3 regions of the Micromonospora sp. NPDC047730 genome follow, and region 1 is predicted to be linked to each of the others. Evidence: riboswitches for the same ligand, from Rfam matches in the RefSeq annotation. Region 1 holds a riboswitch; each other region holds the start of a gene.

Region 1 (4,731 bases):
GGGCTCGATGAGCCGGTTGATGGTGCGCAGAAGCGTGGACTTGCCCGAGCCGGACGGGCCGATCACGCAGGCCGTCGCGCCCCGCGCGACGTCCAGGTCCACGCCGCGCAGCACCCGGTGCGACCCGAAGGCCAGGTGCACGTCGCGGACGCTCAGGCTCACCGAGGTCGTCGTGTCGATGCTCATCGCTGGTTTCCTCCCGCCGCCCCCGGCAGCGCCAGGTCGAGGTCGTCTTCGGCGTCGGCGGGCGCGGCGGCCTGCCGGCCGTGCCGCAGCCGCCGGTCGATCCAGTTCACGACGTGGGTCAGCGGCACGGTCAGCGCCAGGTAGAACAGGCCGGCCAGCAGCAGCGCCGACTGGTTGCCGGTGTTCGCCGCGTAGTCCTGCCCGATCCGGAACAGCTCCCGCTGGCTGGCCAGCAGGCCGAGGAAGTAGACCAGGCTGGAGTCCTTGATCAGCGCGATCAGCTGGTTCACCCAGGCCGGCAGCACCCGGCGGATGCCCTGCGGCACGATCACCAGGCGCATCGCCTCGCCCCAGGACAGGCCCAGCGCCCGGGCCCCCTCCAGCTGGGCGGCCTCCACCGACTGGATGCCGGAGCGGAAGATCTCGCCGATGTAGGCCGCCGCGATCAGCGACAGCGCCAGGATGCCCAGGGGATACGGGTTGGGGCCCCACACCTCCATGCCCAGCGGCGCCAGACCGACGCCGATGAGCAGGATGGTCGCCGCGGCCGGCAGGCCGCGGAAAACGTCGGTGTAGACCCGCGCCGGCCAGCGCAACCATCGGGTACGCGAGATGCCGGCGACGGCCAGCCCCATGCCCAGCACCGAGCCGAGCAGGGCGGCGGAGATCGCGAGGATCAGCGTGTTGGGCAGCCCGACCGTCAGCATCTCGGGCAGCGCCTCGCGCATGGAGTCCCAGTCGAAGAAGGTCTCCCACAGGGTGCTCAACGGATCCATCGTGTTCTCCTACCGTCCCGCTCGCTCGTCGTCCGTACGTGTCAGGAGGCGGCCGAGGCCGACGGCACCGGGACGGTGCCGCTGCCCGGCTTGAAGTCGGCGGGGATCGGGCGGCCCGGGTAGTACTGGGCCTGCAGGCGGCTCCACGTGCCGTCGGCGATCACCTCGTCGAGGCCCTTGTTCAGCGCCTCGCGCAGCTTGTCGTTGCCCTTGGCGAACGCGTACGCCGTCGGGGCCGGGCTGAGCAGCTTCCCCGCCACCTTGATCTTGCCGTTGCTGTCGGCGGCCGACTTGTCGCCGATCTCGGCGGGGGCGATCCAGGCGTCGGCGGTGCCGGCCTTGAGCTGGTTGATCGCGCCGTTGTAGTCGGGCACCCGGACCGGGTCGAGGCCCTCGCCGGTCGCGTAGTCGTCCTGGACGGTGCCCTGCACGACCACGACCCGCTTGCCGGCGAGCTGGTCGAAACCGGTGATCGACGAATTGGCCGGCACGTCGAGCCCGAAGTGGCCGAAATCGTAGCCGTTGCCGAAGTCGACGGTCTTCTTGCGGGCCTCGGTGATGGTGATCGAGGAGCTGCCGACGTCGAACTTGCGGTTGTTGACCTGCGAGAGCAGCGCGGAGAAGTCCGTCCCGACGAACTCGACCTTCAGGCCGACCTTCGCGGCGACCGCGGTGAGCAGGTCGTTGTCGAAGCCGGTGAACTTGCCGTCCTTGAGGTAGACGTTCGGCGGGGCGTCCGTGAGCGTGCCGGTGCGCAGCACACCCGGCTGGAGCAGGTTGTACGGGTTGTCGGTCGCCTCGGACGCGTCGTCGCCGCAGGCGGTCAGAGCGGTGGCGGCGAGGACGGCGGCGACGCCGAGGGCGGCGGCGCGGGTGAGGGCGGGAAGGAATCGCACAGGTGTCTCCGAAAGGGGTCTCCGACGGCGGGCACGGGCGTGCGTCGCCGGCGGTGCGCCCGGTGGGCGTACCGCTGGGGTGGTCCTGGGAAGGGGGTCTGGTGCGTGGCTAGCGCGGGTCGCCGGGGCGACACGAGGCGCTGCAGACCCGCATCATGTCGACGTGGCGGCGCCGGGTCAGGGGCGGCGTCGGGGCCGCGGCGGGGACCGTCGGTACGCAGATGCGGAAGGACATGGCTCTCCTCGGTCGTTGCTGACCTGGGAACCAGGCCACGCTTGCACCGGAGCTGCTCCGGTGCCTGGTCTTCACCCGGGGCACCCCTGCGCGGACGAGGGTTGCCGGCCAGCGAGCCGGGGCTTGACGCTGGCGCTCATGACCTGCCGACGAGGCTAGCAGCCCCCCGTGGTGGCGCGTCCAGCCGCTATGACCACCCTCACGTGGCGCCGCCCGGCGCGAGCGGAGACGCTGCCGACCAGGCGGCGAATTGAGGCTGACCCCGACGCCGAGCCCGGTAGCGAACCCACGCCGAACCCGGGGCCGAACCGGCGGGCTCCGGTCACTCCTCGATCGCGCCGCCCACGTGCCGCGGGTGCTACCGGACGGTGTAGCCGGGGGTCGGTGGCGCGGCGGGCGAGGTGGTCGGCGAACCCGGTCTGCTCGCGCAGCGTCTTCGAAGAACTTCGCCTTGAGTCCAGCAGAAACGGACACGGTCCTCGCAACTCCCAGAAGGTCTGGGTGTTGCGAGGACCGCTAGATCCCGAGGTTCAGCCGGGGTCCCGGTGTAGGGGTGCGCTGGTGGCGCCGTTGCCGCTAGAGCGTCAGCGTCCAGGTGTTGAGGTAGCCGGTGTCGCCGGAGGCGGCGTCCTGCACCCGCAGCTTCCAGGTGCCGTTACGGGCCTCGGAGGAGAGGTTGACGGTGTAGGTCTGGTTGATGTTGTCGGTCGAGCCGCCGGTGCGGTTGTGCAGGGTGTAGGCGGTGCCGTCGGGGGCGATGAGGGTGACGACGAGGTCACCGATGTAGGTGTGGACGATGTTCACGGCGACGGTGCTTGCGGTGGAGGCGTTGCCGGAGCAGCCGCTGATGGTGATCGAGCTTTCCACCGTGGTGTTGTCGCCGATGCTGACGTCGGTGCCGTTCGTGCCGGTGCAGCCCGGGGGCGTCCCGCCGACCAGGTTGAGCGTCCAGGTGTTGAGGTAGCCGGTGTCGCCGGAGGCGGCGTCCTGCACCCGCAGCTTCCAGGTGCCGTTGGCGGCCTCGCTGGAGAGGTTGACGGTGTAGGTCTGGTTGATGTTGTCGGTCGAGCCGCCGCTGCGGTTGTGCAGGGTGTAGGCGGTGCCGTCGGGGGCGACGAGGCTGACGACGAGGTCACCGATGTAGGTGTGGACGATGTTCACGGCGACGGTGCTTGCGGTGGAGGCGTTGCCGGAGCAGCCGCTGATGGTGATCGAGCTTTCCACCGTGGTGTTGTCGCCGATGCTGACGTCGGTGCCGTTGGTCTGCGAGCAGCCGGGCGGCCCGTTGACCGTCAACGTGTACGACGCGGTCTGGGTGGTGACCGTGCCGGTGCCGGTGACGGTCACCGGGTAGGTGCCCGGCGCGGTGGTGCCGGTGGTGGAGATGGTCATCGTGGCGGAGTTGCCGGAGGTGACCGACGCCGGGCTGAAGCTCGCCGTGGCCCCGGCGGGCAGGCCGTTGGCGGAGAACGTCACGTTCTGCGCGCTGCCGACCGTGGTGGTGGTGCCGACGGTCGCGGTGACCGAGCTGCCCGGGTTGACCGTTCCGGAGGTGGGCGACACCGACATGGCGAAGTCCTGCGTCGGCGTGCTGATGTTGCCGACGTAGAGCAGCTTGTTCGGTGAGCCGGTGCCCGGGTTGGTGACCTTGCCGTTGGTCGCGTCGTTGACGAGCTTGTCGCGGACCTGCTGCGGGGTGTACGACGGGTTGGCGGCGAGGACCAGCGCGGCCGCGCCGGCCACGTGCGGGGTGGCCATCGACGTGCCGCTGATGGTGTTGGTGGCGCTGTCGCCGGTGTGCCACGCCGAGGTGATCGACGAGCCCGGGGCGAAGATGTCCAGGCAGGTGCCGATGTTGGAGTAGTCCGCCCGGGCGTCGGTGCTGGTGGTCGCCCCCACGGTGATCGCGTTGGGGGTGCTGGCCGGCGAGACGCCGCAGGCGTCGGCGGAGTAGTCGTTGCCGGCCGCGATGGCGTAGCTGACGCCGTCGGCGATGGAGGCCGTCACCGCGTCGTTGACGGCCTGGTCCTTCCCGCCGCCGAGGCTCATGTTGGCCACCGCCAGCTCGCCGGGGTCGTGGTCGCCGGTGACCCAGTCGATGCCCGCGATCACCCCGGCGTACGTGCCGCTGCCCCCACAGTCGAGGACCCGGACGCCGACCAGGGTGGCGTTCTTGGCCATGCCGTACGCGGTGCCGCCCACAGTGCCCGCGACGTGGGTGCCGTGGCCGTTGCAGTCGTCGGCCGCGCCGCCGTCGACCGAGTCGAAACCGGTGACCGCGCGGCCACCGAAGTCGCTGTGCGAGAACCGGATGCCGGTGTCGATGATGTACGCCCGGACGCCGGAGCCGCCGTTCGGGTAGGTGTAGGAGTTGTTCAACGGCAGGTCGCGCTGGTCACTGCGGTCCAGGCCCCACGACGGGGTGGGGCTCTGCGTACCGGAGATCCGCACGACGTGGTTCTGCTGGACGTACTTCACCGACGGGTCGGCGGCCAACCGCCGGGCCTGCGCGGCGGACATCCGGGCCTCAAACCCGCGCACCGTGTGCTGGAAGGTCCGGGCGACGGTGCCGTCGTGCCGACTGGCCAGGGCGCGGGCGTTGCCCGTGACCTCGGCCCGGGTCACCGCGGTGTCCTTG
Region 2 (4,731 bases), on a different contig from region 1:
CCCGGCGGTGGTGGCCGTGGGCCCCCGCACGGCACGCGGGCTCTCGCCCCTCGCGGAGCTGCGCTTCGTGGAGCTGTCCGAGGTCGCCCCGGTGCCCTTCGTCGCGGCCGCCCGGCGGCACGACCGCCGTGCCGCCGTGCTCGCCTTCCGTCAGGTCGCCGCGACGGTCGCGCGCCACCTGCACGGCGCGACCACGCCGGCCGGTGGCAGACCGGACCGGGTGGCCGGCGTCGGGACGCGTCGCGCGACCGGTGCCGGGGCGGGCCGGGCCGGCGGCTGAGCCGCGAGCGGTCACCGGCCTCGGACCTCAGCCGAGGAGGCCGGCGTCGCGGGCGGCGCGCAGCGAGGGCCTGATGCGGTGGGTGGGGCCGGCCTGGGTGGCGATCGCGTCGAGGGTCTTGAGCCCCTCGCCGGTGTTGAAGACGACGGTCTCCGCGGTCGGGTCGAGCCGGCCGGACTCGACCAGCTTGCGCAGCACCGCCACCGTCACCCCGCCGGCGGTCTCGGCGAACACGCCGGTGGTGCGGGCCAGCAGCCGGATGCCGGCGCGGATCTCGTCGTCGTCGACGTACTCCATCCAGCCCCCGGTGCGGCGCACCGCCTCCAACGCGTAGAGGCCGGCGGCCGGGTCGCCGATGTTCAGCGACTTGGCGATGCCCGTCGGCTTGACCGGGGTGATCGTGTCGGTGTCGGCGTGCAGGGCGGCGGCGATCGGGTTGCAGCCGGCCGACTGGGCGCCGAAGACCTTCCAGCCGCCGGCCGGCGCCTCGACCAGGCCGATCTCGACCAGCTCGGCGAACGCCTTGTCGATCTTGGTGAGCAGCTCCCCGGAGGCCATCGGGATGACCACCTGGGCCGGGATCCGCCAGCCGAGCTGCTCGGCCACCTCGTAGCCGAGCGTCTTCGACCCCTCGGCGTAGTAGGGGCGGACGTTGACGTTGACGAACGCGGTGTCCTCGAACTCGTCCGTCTCCACCAGCTCGCCGCAGAGCCGGTTCACGTCGTCGTACGAGCCGTCGACGGCGACCAGCTCGCCGCCGTAGACGGCGGTCGTGACGACCTTGCCCTGCTCCAGGTCGCCGGGGATGAAGACCACCGACGGCGCCCCGGCGCGGGCGGCGTGCGCGGCGACCGAGTTGGCCAGGTTGCCGGTGGAGGCGCAGGCGTAGCGGCTGAAGCCGAGCGCCCGGGCGGCGGTCAGCGCGACCGAGACCACCCGGTCCTTGAACGAGTGGGTCGGGTTGCCGCTGTCGTCCTTGACCCAGAGCGGGGCGGTGATGCCCAGCTCGGCCGCGAGGTGCGGGGCGGCGACCAGCGGGGTGAAGCCCGGGTCGAGGGTGACCCTGGTCGCCGGGTCCTGGCCGGCGGGCAGCAGCGCGGCGTACCGCCAGATGTTCTGCGGACCGGCCTCGATCTGCTCCCGGGTGACCGTCGCCAGCGCGGCGGCGTCGTAGTCGACCTCCAGCGGGCCGAAACACTCGTAGCAGGCGTGCTGGGCGGCGAGCGGGTAGCGGGCCGAACAGGCGCGGCAGACCAGGGCGCGGGCGGGGCTGGTGGTGGTGTCGATGCCGGAGACGGCGAACGTCGACGTCATGTCGAGGGTCCTCTCATCTTTCCCCGCATCGCACCCTGCGGCGGGGACGGAATTGGCACCTGCCCCGTCGGTCGCTCAGCGGTGAGCGCGCGGGGTGGTTGCCGGGGCGTCGTCGGGCCGTATCCCTCAGCCCCTCTGGATGAGGTATGCAGTTGTACCTGCGAGTTTAAGCACCGACGCCGCCCGGATCGATGGCAGATCCCAGGATGTGAGCGATCCCGCAGTCGCCGCCGAGCCGCAGGGGCGGCCTCTCCTCGACGGTACGGATTCAGGCTGCCGCGGAGCGGGAACCGGCGGCGGGGCGCCGGGCGCGCAGCAGGGTGTCGCGCCCACCTGCCCGGACCGAACACGGCGACCAGCAGCGGTCGTGTGCCCCTGGCGCGCTCCCGTTACCGTGCAGGCACATTGACGGAAAGGAACGCGCGAATGCGTCGCAAGCTCGTCCCGGTGGTGGCGCTCTCCATGGCCTGCCTGCTGGCGGTGACCACCGCCTGCTCCGCGGGCAACCGGAAGAAGCGGGACCGGTCCGCCGACCGGCCCGCCAGCGCGAAGCGGGACGACGTCGACGCCGCCTGGGCGACCCCGACCCCCCGCCGCACCGGCGACCAGCTCACCTGCCTCGAACTGCGCAACACCCGGATCGGCAGCAGCCGGGTCCGCTACCGCGGGTACGCCGCCCCGATCCGCCTCGCCGCCGGTCGCTGGTCCGACCGGGACGGCACGACGGTGGAGTTGCAGCGGCCGTGCGCCATCGGCGACCTCGACGGCGACGGCGCGGGCGACGCGATCGGCGTGATCATGCTCGACGGCGGCGGCACCGGCCGCTTCTTCACTCTCGCCGCCTGGCGCAACGTCAAGGGCGAGCCGGACTACCAGGCCCAGGTCGACCTCGGCGACCGTACGCCGGTGGAGAGCATCAGCGTGCGCGACGGCAGGGCGACGGTGGTCTACCTGACCCGGCCCGCGGACGGCCCGACGGCCGAGCTGAGCATCCGGCGTACCGCCGTCTACCAGCTCAGGGGAACGACGCTGGCCGAGCTGAGCCACACCGACGCCCGGGTTGCCGACGCGTCCGACGACGGGGAAACCGTCGGCTCCGGCACCGCGCCAGACTCCCCCGACTCCCCCGACCGCAAGCGCAGGCCCCGTTCCCGCTGACGTCCCGCCGGGGGTCGTACCGGGCCCAGGACCGCGCCGGCCGATCCGCCGGCGCGGGCTCCGGTCGTGCCGGGCGGGGGCCAGCTCAGCCTGGAACCGGCCGGTGGGCTGGTGGCCTCGGTAGCCGTATGGACCCGGTGGACGGGCAACCCTGCTGACTCACCGCGCCGAGGCAGCCCCACCCCGAGGCCGGGGGACGCTCGAAGTACTGGACGGGCTGCGACGGGATGGCCTCGGTGGTGAACGTGGCGGCGCCGCTCGGGATGCGTTGCTCGTGGGCACCGGTCGTGTCGGTGTAGGAGGCGACGATGTGCCACTCGCAGGTGTGGGTGGACACCTCCGGCTGGATGCGGAACGCCATGTTCGACTGACCGTTGCCCAGCTCGACGACGTTGCGGCGGAAGTACAGCCGACCCTCCTGCGGCTCGCCCTCGTCCAGGACGTACGGGCCGTGCGGCTCGTCCGTCGGCCCACCGGTCAGGTCCCACAGCAGCCCCTGCCGGGACTCCGCGCCCGCCGGCGGAAGGGTGACGACGGTCTGCGCCGTGGGTACGCGGCACGAGTCCTTGACGGCGGTCATGTTGTTGATCGTGAGTCCGGCGGCGCGATCGCTGTTCAGGTTCAGGTCGAACGTCTGGGCGTGACCGCGGTTCTCGTTGCCGTCCTCGAACGGCGCCACATAGGACGCGTGCTCGACCACCCGGCCGCCGAGCGGCTTCAGGAACTCCCACACCTCTGACGCGTCGCCGTTCAGGGCGGTGAGGATGGCCTGCTCGCCTTCGGTCAGCGGCCGGTCGAGCAGCACACTGAAGGCCTCGGGCAGGTCCCGGTCGTAGTCGAGGGGAGTGACGGTGGACACGAACGCGGCCTGCTCACGGTCCACCGCCTTCTCAGCCTGCCTGTCCGAGCGGGCCCGCTCGGTGGCCGTCGACCGGTCCAGGAGGAAGTTCGCCTGGTAGGCGAACAGCATGCCGACCACGACGATGACGGCGGCGGCGGTCGCGTACACCGCGCGCTGCTTCGGCGAAAGCCCGCGAAACCCGGGCAGTCGCTCATCCGCCAGCACGGCCCAGGCTTTCGGCCCGGGCGCCCGCCCGGACGGCTGCTCCGGTGGCGGTGCGGACGGCGGCGCGGGCGACGGCGCAGCCGCCGGCACGGACGGAGACGCGGGCAACGGCGCAGCCGCCGGCACGGACGGCGGCGCAGGTGGCGACACGGACGGCGGCGCAGGTGGCGACACGGAGCGGGACGTGGACGGCTCAGCCGGTGGCACGGGCGACGGCTCGGCGGGCGGCTCAGGCTGCGGCACGGCGGGCGAGGTGGGCATACCCGATTCTCACTCACCGGCGCCATGCCATTACGGACCGCTCGGCGCCGCCTGGGTCCGCACACCGATCACCTCGCCCAAGTTGGGACGGGTGATGTCGTAGACGATTCAGCTCGACAGGCACCGCGCGGGTGGCCCGGTCCGGCCGGCCCCTCAGGTGGGGCAGCTCGACAGCACCGCCGGACCCTCCGCCGGCCGGGTGTCCGAGGCTCGGCGACGCACCGGTGCGATGATCAGGCGATGGCGACCCCCGCGCACCGACCCGTACCGTGCTCGCGCGGTGGAGTTCCAGGACCGGCACGGGCACTCGGGGTCGCGATGGCCGGCCTCGTCCTGCTCGGCGCCTGCTCCCCGGCGACCGAACCGCCGTCGGCCGATCCGGCACCGAGCAGGATGCCGAGAGCGGGCGCGCCAACGCCGAATTCCGGGGGCGCCCCCGCCGCCGAGTGCCCGGAATCCGGCGTTCGGATCAGTTCGCCGGGCTCCAACGCCGCGATGGGTCTGCGGGCCCTCGGGCTGGAGCTGGTCAACTGCGGCACGGAGCCCTACCCGTTGAACGGCTACCCGGCGCTGCGTCTGCACGACGGCGACGGCAACCCGATACCGGTCCGGGTGGTCAACGGGGCCAAGGAGATCACGCCGGGCTTCGACG
Region 3 (4,731 bases), on a different contig from region 1:
GCCACCCGGTGCCCCCCGCCCCCGGCGCGTAACCGCTCACGGCCGCCCGACCGGGACACGGTAGCGTTTCCGGCGTGACCGCCGACAAGAATCTCGACTCCGGCCTGCCGATCCGCCTGCTGCACGACCGCGTGCTGGTGCGGATGGAGGGGAGCGAGGGTGAGCGCCGCTCCACCGCCGGCATCGTGATCCCGGCGACCGCCGCCGTGGGCAAGCGGCTCGCCTGGGCCACCGCTGTCGGGGTGGGGCCGAACGTCCGCGCCATCGTCTCGGGCGACCGGGTCCTGTTCGACCCGGACGACCGCTCCGAGGTCGAGCTGCACGGTCGCGGGTACGTGCTGCTGCGCGAGCGCGACGTGCATGCCGTGGCCGCCGAGCGCGTGGAGAACGACTCCACCGGCCTCTACCTCTGAGCCCTCCCCGCCCGCCCCGCCGCGCGTGGCTGCGGGTGCCGGTGTCGTTTGCGGCGCTCCCGGCCGGGAAGCCAGCCGCACCACCGGCCCTGGGGAGGGACGATGCCGGTATTCGTAAAGAAGCTGCTGCTCTGGGGAAGCGTCGCGTTCCTGATCTACTTCATGGCGTTCCGGCCGGAGGGCGCGGCGGAGATGTTCAAGGCGATCGGGGCGGGGCTGATGGCGATGGCGCAGGGCCTCGGCGACTTCCTCACCAGCCTGATGACCTGACGACCCGGACCACCACGGGGCGACCCGGGGCGCCGCCTCAGCGGTGACCGCCGGCCGGGGACCGGGGCAGTGGTGGCCGGGCGGCCAGGGACCGGAGTCAGTGGTGACCGGGCGGCCAGGGACCCGCGGGTCGCGCGCCGGGCCAGCCGGGCGGGCCGTAACCAGGGGCCCCGTAGCCGGCGGGGAAGGCCGGGGGCGGCGGGGCGAGCACCACCGGGATCGGCACCACCGGCTCGTCCGGCGCCTCGACCGGCCGCTGCGAGCCGTCCGGGAACCGCAGGTGGTAGCGGTGCCCGTCCCAGATCCCGGTTGGCGCCTGCGGATCCCTCCCCACGAAGAACGACCGGTACGCGGCGATCGCCTCCAGCAGCTCCCGTTCCTCCCGCGCCGTCCGTTCCCGGTCCGCCGGCCTGCGGTCCAGGCCGCGCAGCGCGCCGTCGCGCAGCAGCGCCAGCCGGGTCGCCGCGAACTGGTAGCCGCGCATGGCCCGCACGCCGGCGTCCCCGGCCACCCGCTTGGCCCACACCCGGGCCGCGTGCCGTCGCCCCAGGCTGCTCAGCGCCGCCACCTCCGGCGGGGTCAGCCAGCCGGCCCGGACGTAGTCCGGCAGGGTGCGTTCGGTGAGCCGCCCCTCCCAGGCCCGCAGCCACACGGCCAGCCCGACCATGCCGAAGAAGATCGGCACCATCACGCCGATGAAGCCGTACAGCATGATCAGCGCCTCGCCGGTGGCCTGGGTGAGCGTGGGCAGCAGGTTCCACAGGCCGTGCAGCATCATCGCCAGCAGCAGGCCGGCGATCGGGGCGAGCACCCGGACGCGCCGGTCGGCGGTGCGGGCGGCAATGCCCAGCCCGACCCCGGTCATCGAGGTGAACAGCGGGTGGGCGAAGCCGAAGAGCAGGATCCGGACGATGAAGATCGCGATGACCTGCTGCGTGCCGGTCGCCGGGCCGTACCGTTCGACGCCGGTGGCGTAGCCGTAGCCGCCCAGGTAGAGGATGTTCTCCACCATGGCGAACCCGATCGCGGAGAGCCCGCAGTAGACCAGGGCGTCGGTGATCCCGGAGATCTCCCGGCGGCGGAAGATCAGCAGCAGGATCGGCCCGAGCGCCTTGGTGAGCTCCTCGATGAACGGCGCGACCAGCACCGCCGTCAGCGCGGTCGGCAGCCCCCAGTCGTCGAAGAGCCCGGACGAGAACTCGTTGACGGTCAGCGAGGCGGCGGTCGAGACGAACGCGCCCCAGGCGAAGCAGAAGATCAGGTATTTCAGCGGTTCCGGTTCGTACCGGTCGAGCCAGAGGAAACAGCCCACCAGCACCGGAACCGGGAGGATCGCCGCGACCAGGCCGATCAGCAGCGCCTGCACGCCGAGGCTCTCGCCGAGCGTGAAGACCATGAACACCGCGCAGGCGGCGATCAGCAGGACGACCCCGGCCAGCACCAGGGCCCGCCGCCAGCCCAGCCGGCGCAGCGGCATCCGGGGAGCGGCCGCGCCCGACGGCGGGACGGCGGGCACGGTCGGCGACGGCGGCAGGGGTGCGCCGGGCGGGGTGTCGGCCATGCGGTCAGCGTAGTCACCCCCGGCCGGCTGGACCGGGCGCATCCGCGCGCTATGCTGCTGGCAGGTCACGAGCGCCAGCGTCAAGCCCCGGCTTGCTGGCCGGCAACCCTCGTCGAGGTTCGCGGTGGGGTGCCCCGGGTGATGACCGGGCCCGGCCCGATTCGCGTGCCGGGCAAGCGCGGACCCCGCCCGGTGTGCCCACCCGGGGTCCCCGGACCCGGAGGTCGGCCGATGACCGTCACCCTCGTACCCCCGCCCGCTCCGCACCCGACGCGGACCGCGCCGCCGCCCGCGGCCGCCGGGCCGCTCGACGTGCTCGGCGTGCCGGGCCAGGTCAACCTGGACTACGCGGCCACCGCGCCGTGCGCGCGGGCCGCCGCCGACGCGGTGGCCGAGCTGCTCCCCTGGTACGCCAGCGTGCATCGCGGCGCGGGGGCCCTGTCACGGCGCTGCACCCTCGCCTACGAGCGCGCCCGGCAGACCGTCGGCGACTTCTTCGGCGCCCGCGCCGGCGACCACGTGCTCTTCACCCGCAACACCACGGACGCGCTGAACCTGCTGGCCCGGGTGCTGCCCGCCGGCACCACGGTGGTGACCTTCGGCGGGGAGCACCACGCGAACCTGCTGCCCTGGCCGCGCGGATCGGTCCGGCTGCCGGTGCCGCGGGAGCCGGCCGAGGCGGTCCGGGCGCTGGACGCCGCCCTCACCGAGCTGCGCAGGCCGGGCGCGGGGGGCGGCCCCGGCGCCGACCGCCACCCGCCCGTGCTCGTCGCGGTGACCGGGGCGAGCAACGTGACCGGCGAGCGCTGGCCGGTGGCGGAGCTGGCCCGGGTGGCCCGGCGGCACGGGGCCCGGATCGCCGTGGACGCCGCGCAGCTCGCCCCGCACGCGCCGGTGGACATCGCCGCCCTCGACGTCGACTACCTCGCGGTCTCCGGCCACAAGCTGTACGCGCCGTTCGGCGCGGGCGTGCTCGTCGGGCGGGCGGACTGGCTGGACGCCGCGCCGCCGTACCTGGCCGGCGGGGGCGCCACCGGTCACGTCGGCGCGGCCACCCACGACGTACGCTGGGCGACCGGACCGGCCCGGCACGAGGCGGGCACGCCGAACCTGCTCGGCGCGGTCGCCCTCGCGGCGGTCTGCGGCGCCCTGGCCGGGGCCGACCGGGCGGCGCTGCACGACGCCGAGCAGGCCCTGCTGGCCCGGCTGCGCCGCGGCCTGGCGGCCCTGCCGCACGTGGTGGAGCTGCGCACCTTCGGGCCGGACGCGCCGCGGGTGGGCATCGTGTCGTTCGTGGTGGCCGGCCGGGACTCGGCGGACGTGGCGGCGGACCTGGCCGGCAACCACGACATCGGGGTGCGCGACGGCCTCTTCTGCGCCCACCCGCTGGCCCGGCGACTGCTCGCCGAGGCGGCGGCGCGCAGCGGCCGGCGGGACCTGCCGCCGACCGCCCTGCGCGCGAGCGTCGGCCTGGGCAGCACGGCGGAACACGTGGACCGGCTGCTCGCCGCCCTCGCCGCGGCGGCCTGAACGACCGCCGCCGCACGGCTGGCCCGCGGGGCGGCGGGTCAGCCGACCGGCGGGGCGGTGGGCGGCTTCGGGGCGGCGGCCGGCTCGGCCTGGCCGCTCGGGGTGTCCTGGTCGCCGAAGGACTCCCGGACCAGGCGGTTCGCCTCCTCCTGGCTGATCCCGGAGGCCACCAGCAGGTCGCTGGCCGTGGTGCGCACCTGCGCGATCACCACGCTGCCGGAGAAGCCCACCCCCGCGGCGTACGCCCGGCCGGCCTCGCTGACCGCGCGCAGCGCCCGCTCCCGTGCCTTCTCCGGCTCCTCGCCGACGGCGAACTCGTGCTTGAGCAGGCGTACCGACTCGGCGAGGTGGGCCGCCGCATCCGGCATCGGCTCCGGCACGGGCTCCTCGTCCTCGATCAGGGTGACCGCGCGCCGGATCAGCGTGCCGGCGTTGCGCATCGCCCGGTCGATCGGGTCGGCGGCCTCGGCGTAGTGGGTGAGTTCGTCCCGCCGGTGCCACCGGGCCGGCGAGAGGACGGCGGTCTCCTTCGCCCCCTCGATCGCCTCGGTGAAGGTGGACAGCTCCTCCTGGTTGTTGCGCAGCCGGTCCAGGGCTTGTTGGGCCTTGTCGCGGTCCCGTTGGCGGAGGGCGTCGGCGGCGCCGTCGAGCTGGGCGGCGAGCAGGTCGAGCGCCGGCCGGGCGGCCCGGTTGATCACGCGGAGCGGATTGAGCGGCAGCAGGACCGAGGTGACCAGCAACGCGATCCCGCCGCCGACGAACGCGTCGACGAACCGGGGGATCTCCAGGTTCGCGGTCTTCGGGCTCAGCGTGACGATCAGCACGGCCGTGGCCGCCGCCTGGATGACGATGGAGACGCTGGCGCCGGCGAAGATGGTCAGCACGATCGACCCGGTCACCACGAGGCCGAGCTGCCACGCCCCGGCGCCGACCAGGTAGATGAGGAAGTCGCCGACG

Evidence for each region. Region 1 has a riboswitch for S-adenosylmethionine ahead of ACGF5G_RS18390 (ABC transporter substrate-binding protein). Riboswitches for the same ligand answer to the same signal wherever they lie in the genome.
Region 2: linked by a shared signal. The riboswitch ahead of thrC (threonine synthase) and the one ahead of ACGF5G_RS18390 (ABC transporter substrate-binding protein) in region 1 are both predicted to bind S-adenosylmethionine.
Region 3: linked by a shared signal. The riboswitch ahead of ACGF5G_RS19745 (aminotransferase class V-fold PLP-dependent enzyme) and the one ahead of ACGF5G_RS18390 (ABC transporter substrate-binding protein) in region 1 are both predicted to bind S-adenosylmethionine.

The regions. Positions count from the first base shown of each region.
Region 1 is NZ_JBIDCU010000007.1:158,911-163,641, reverse strand. It holds gene ACGF5G_RS18400 (amino acid ABC transporter ATP-binding protein) at 1-186, opposite strand, end outside; gene ACGF5G_RS18395 (amino acid ABC transporter permease) at 183-962, opposite strand; gene ACGF5G_RS18390 (ABC transporter substrate-binding protein) at 1,004-1,858, opposite strand; SAM riboswitch class IV at 2,126-2,237, opposite strand; gene ACGF5G_RS18385 (proprotein convertase P-domain-containing protein) at 2,670-4,731, opposite strand, start outside.
Region 2 is NZ_JBIDCU010000008.1:85,322-90,052, reverse strand. It holds gene ACGF5G_RS19665 (LysR family transcriptional regulator) at 1-280, shown strand, start outside; gene thrC (threonine synthase) at 308-1,594, opposite strand; SAM riboswitch class I at 1,605-1,740, opposite strand; gene ACGF5G_RS19655 (hypothetical protein) at 2,021-2,752, shown strand; gene ACGF5G_RS19650 (hypothetical protein) at 2,838-3,761, opposite strand; gene ACGF5G_RS19645 (DUF4232 domain-containing protein) at 4,104-4,731, shown strand, end outside.
Region 3 is NZ_JBIDCU010000008.1:107,976-112,706, reverse strand. It holds gene ACGF5G_RS19760 (co-chaperone GroES) at 75-413, shown strand; gene ACGF5G_RS19755 (hypothetical protein) at 516-683, shown strand; gene ACGF5G_RS19750 (PrsW family intramembrane metalloprotease) at 781-2,244, opposite strand; SAM riboswitch class IV at 2,308-2,429, shown strand; gene ACGF5G_RS19745 (aminotransferase class V-fold PLP-dependent enzyme) at 2,476-3,774, shown strand; gene ACGF5G_RS19740 (aromatic acid exporter family protein) at 3,813-4,731, opposite strand, start outside.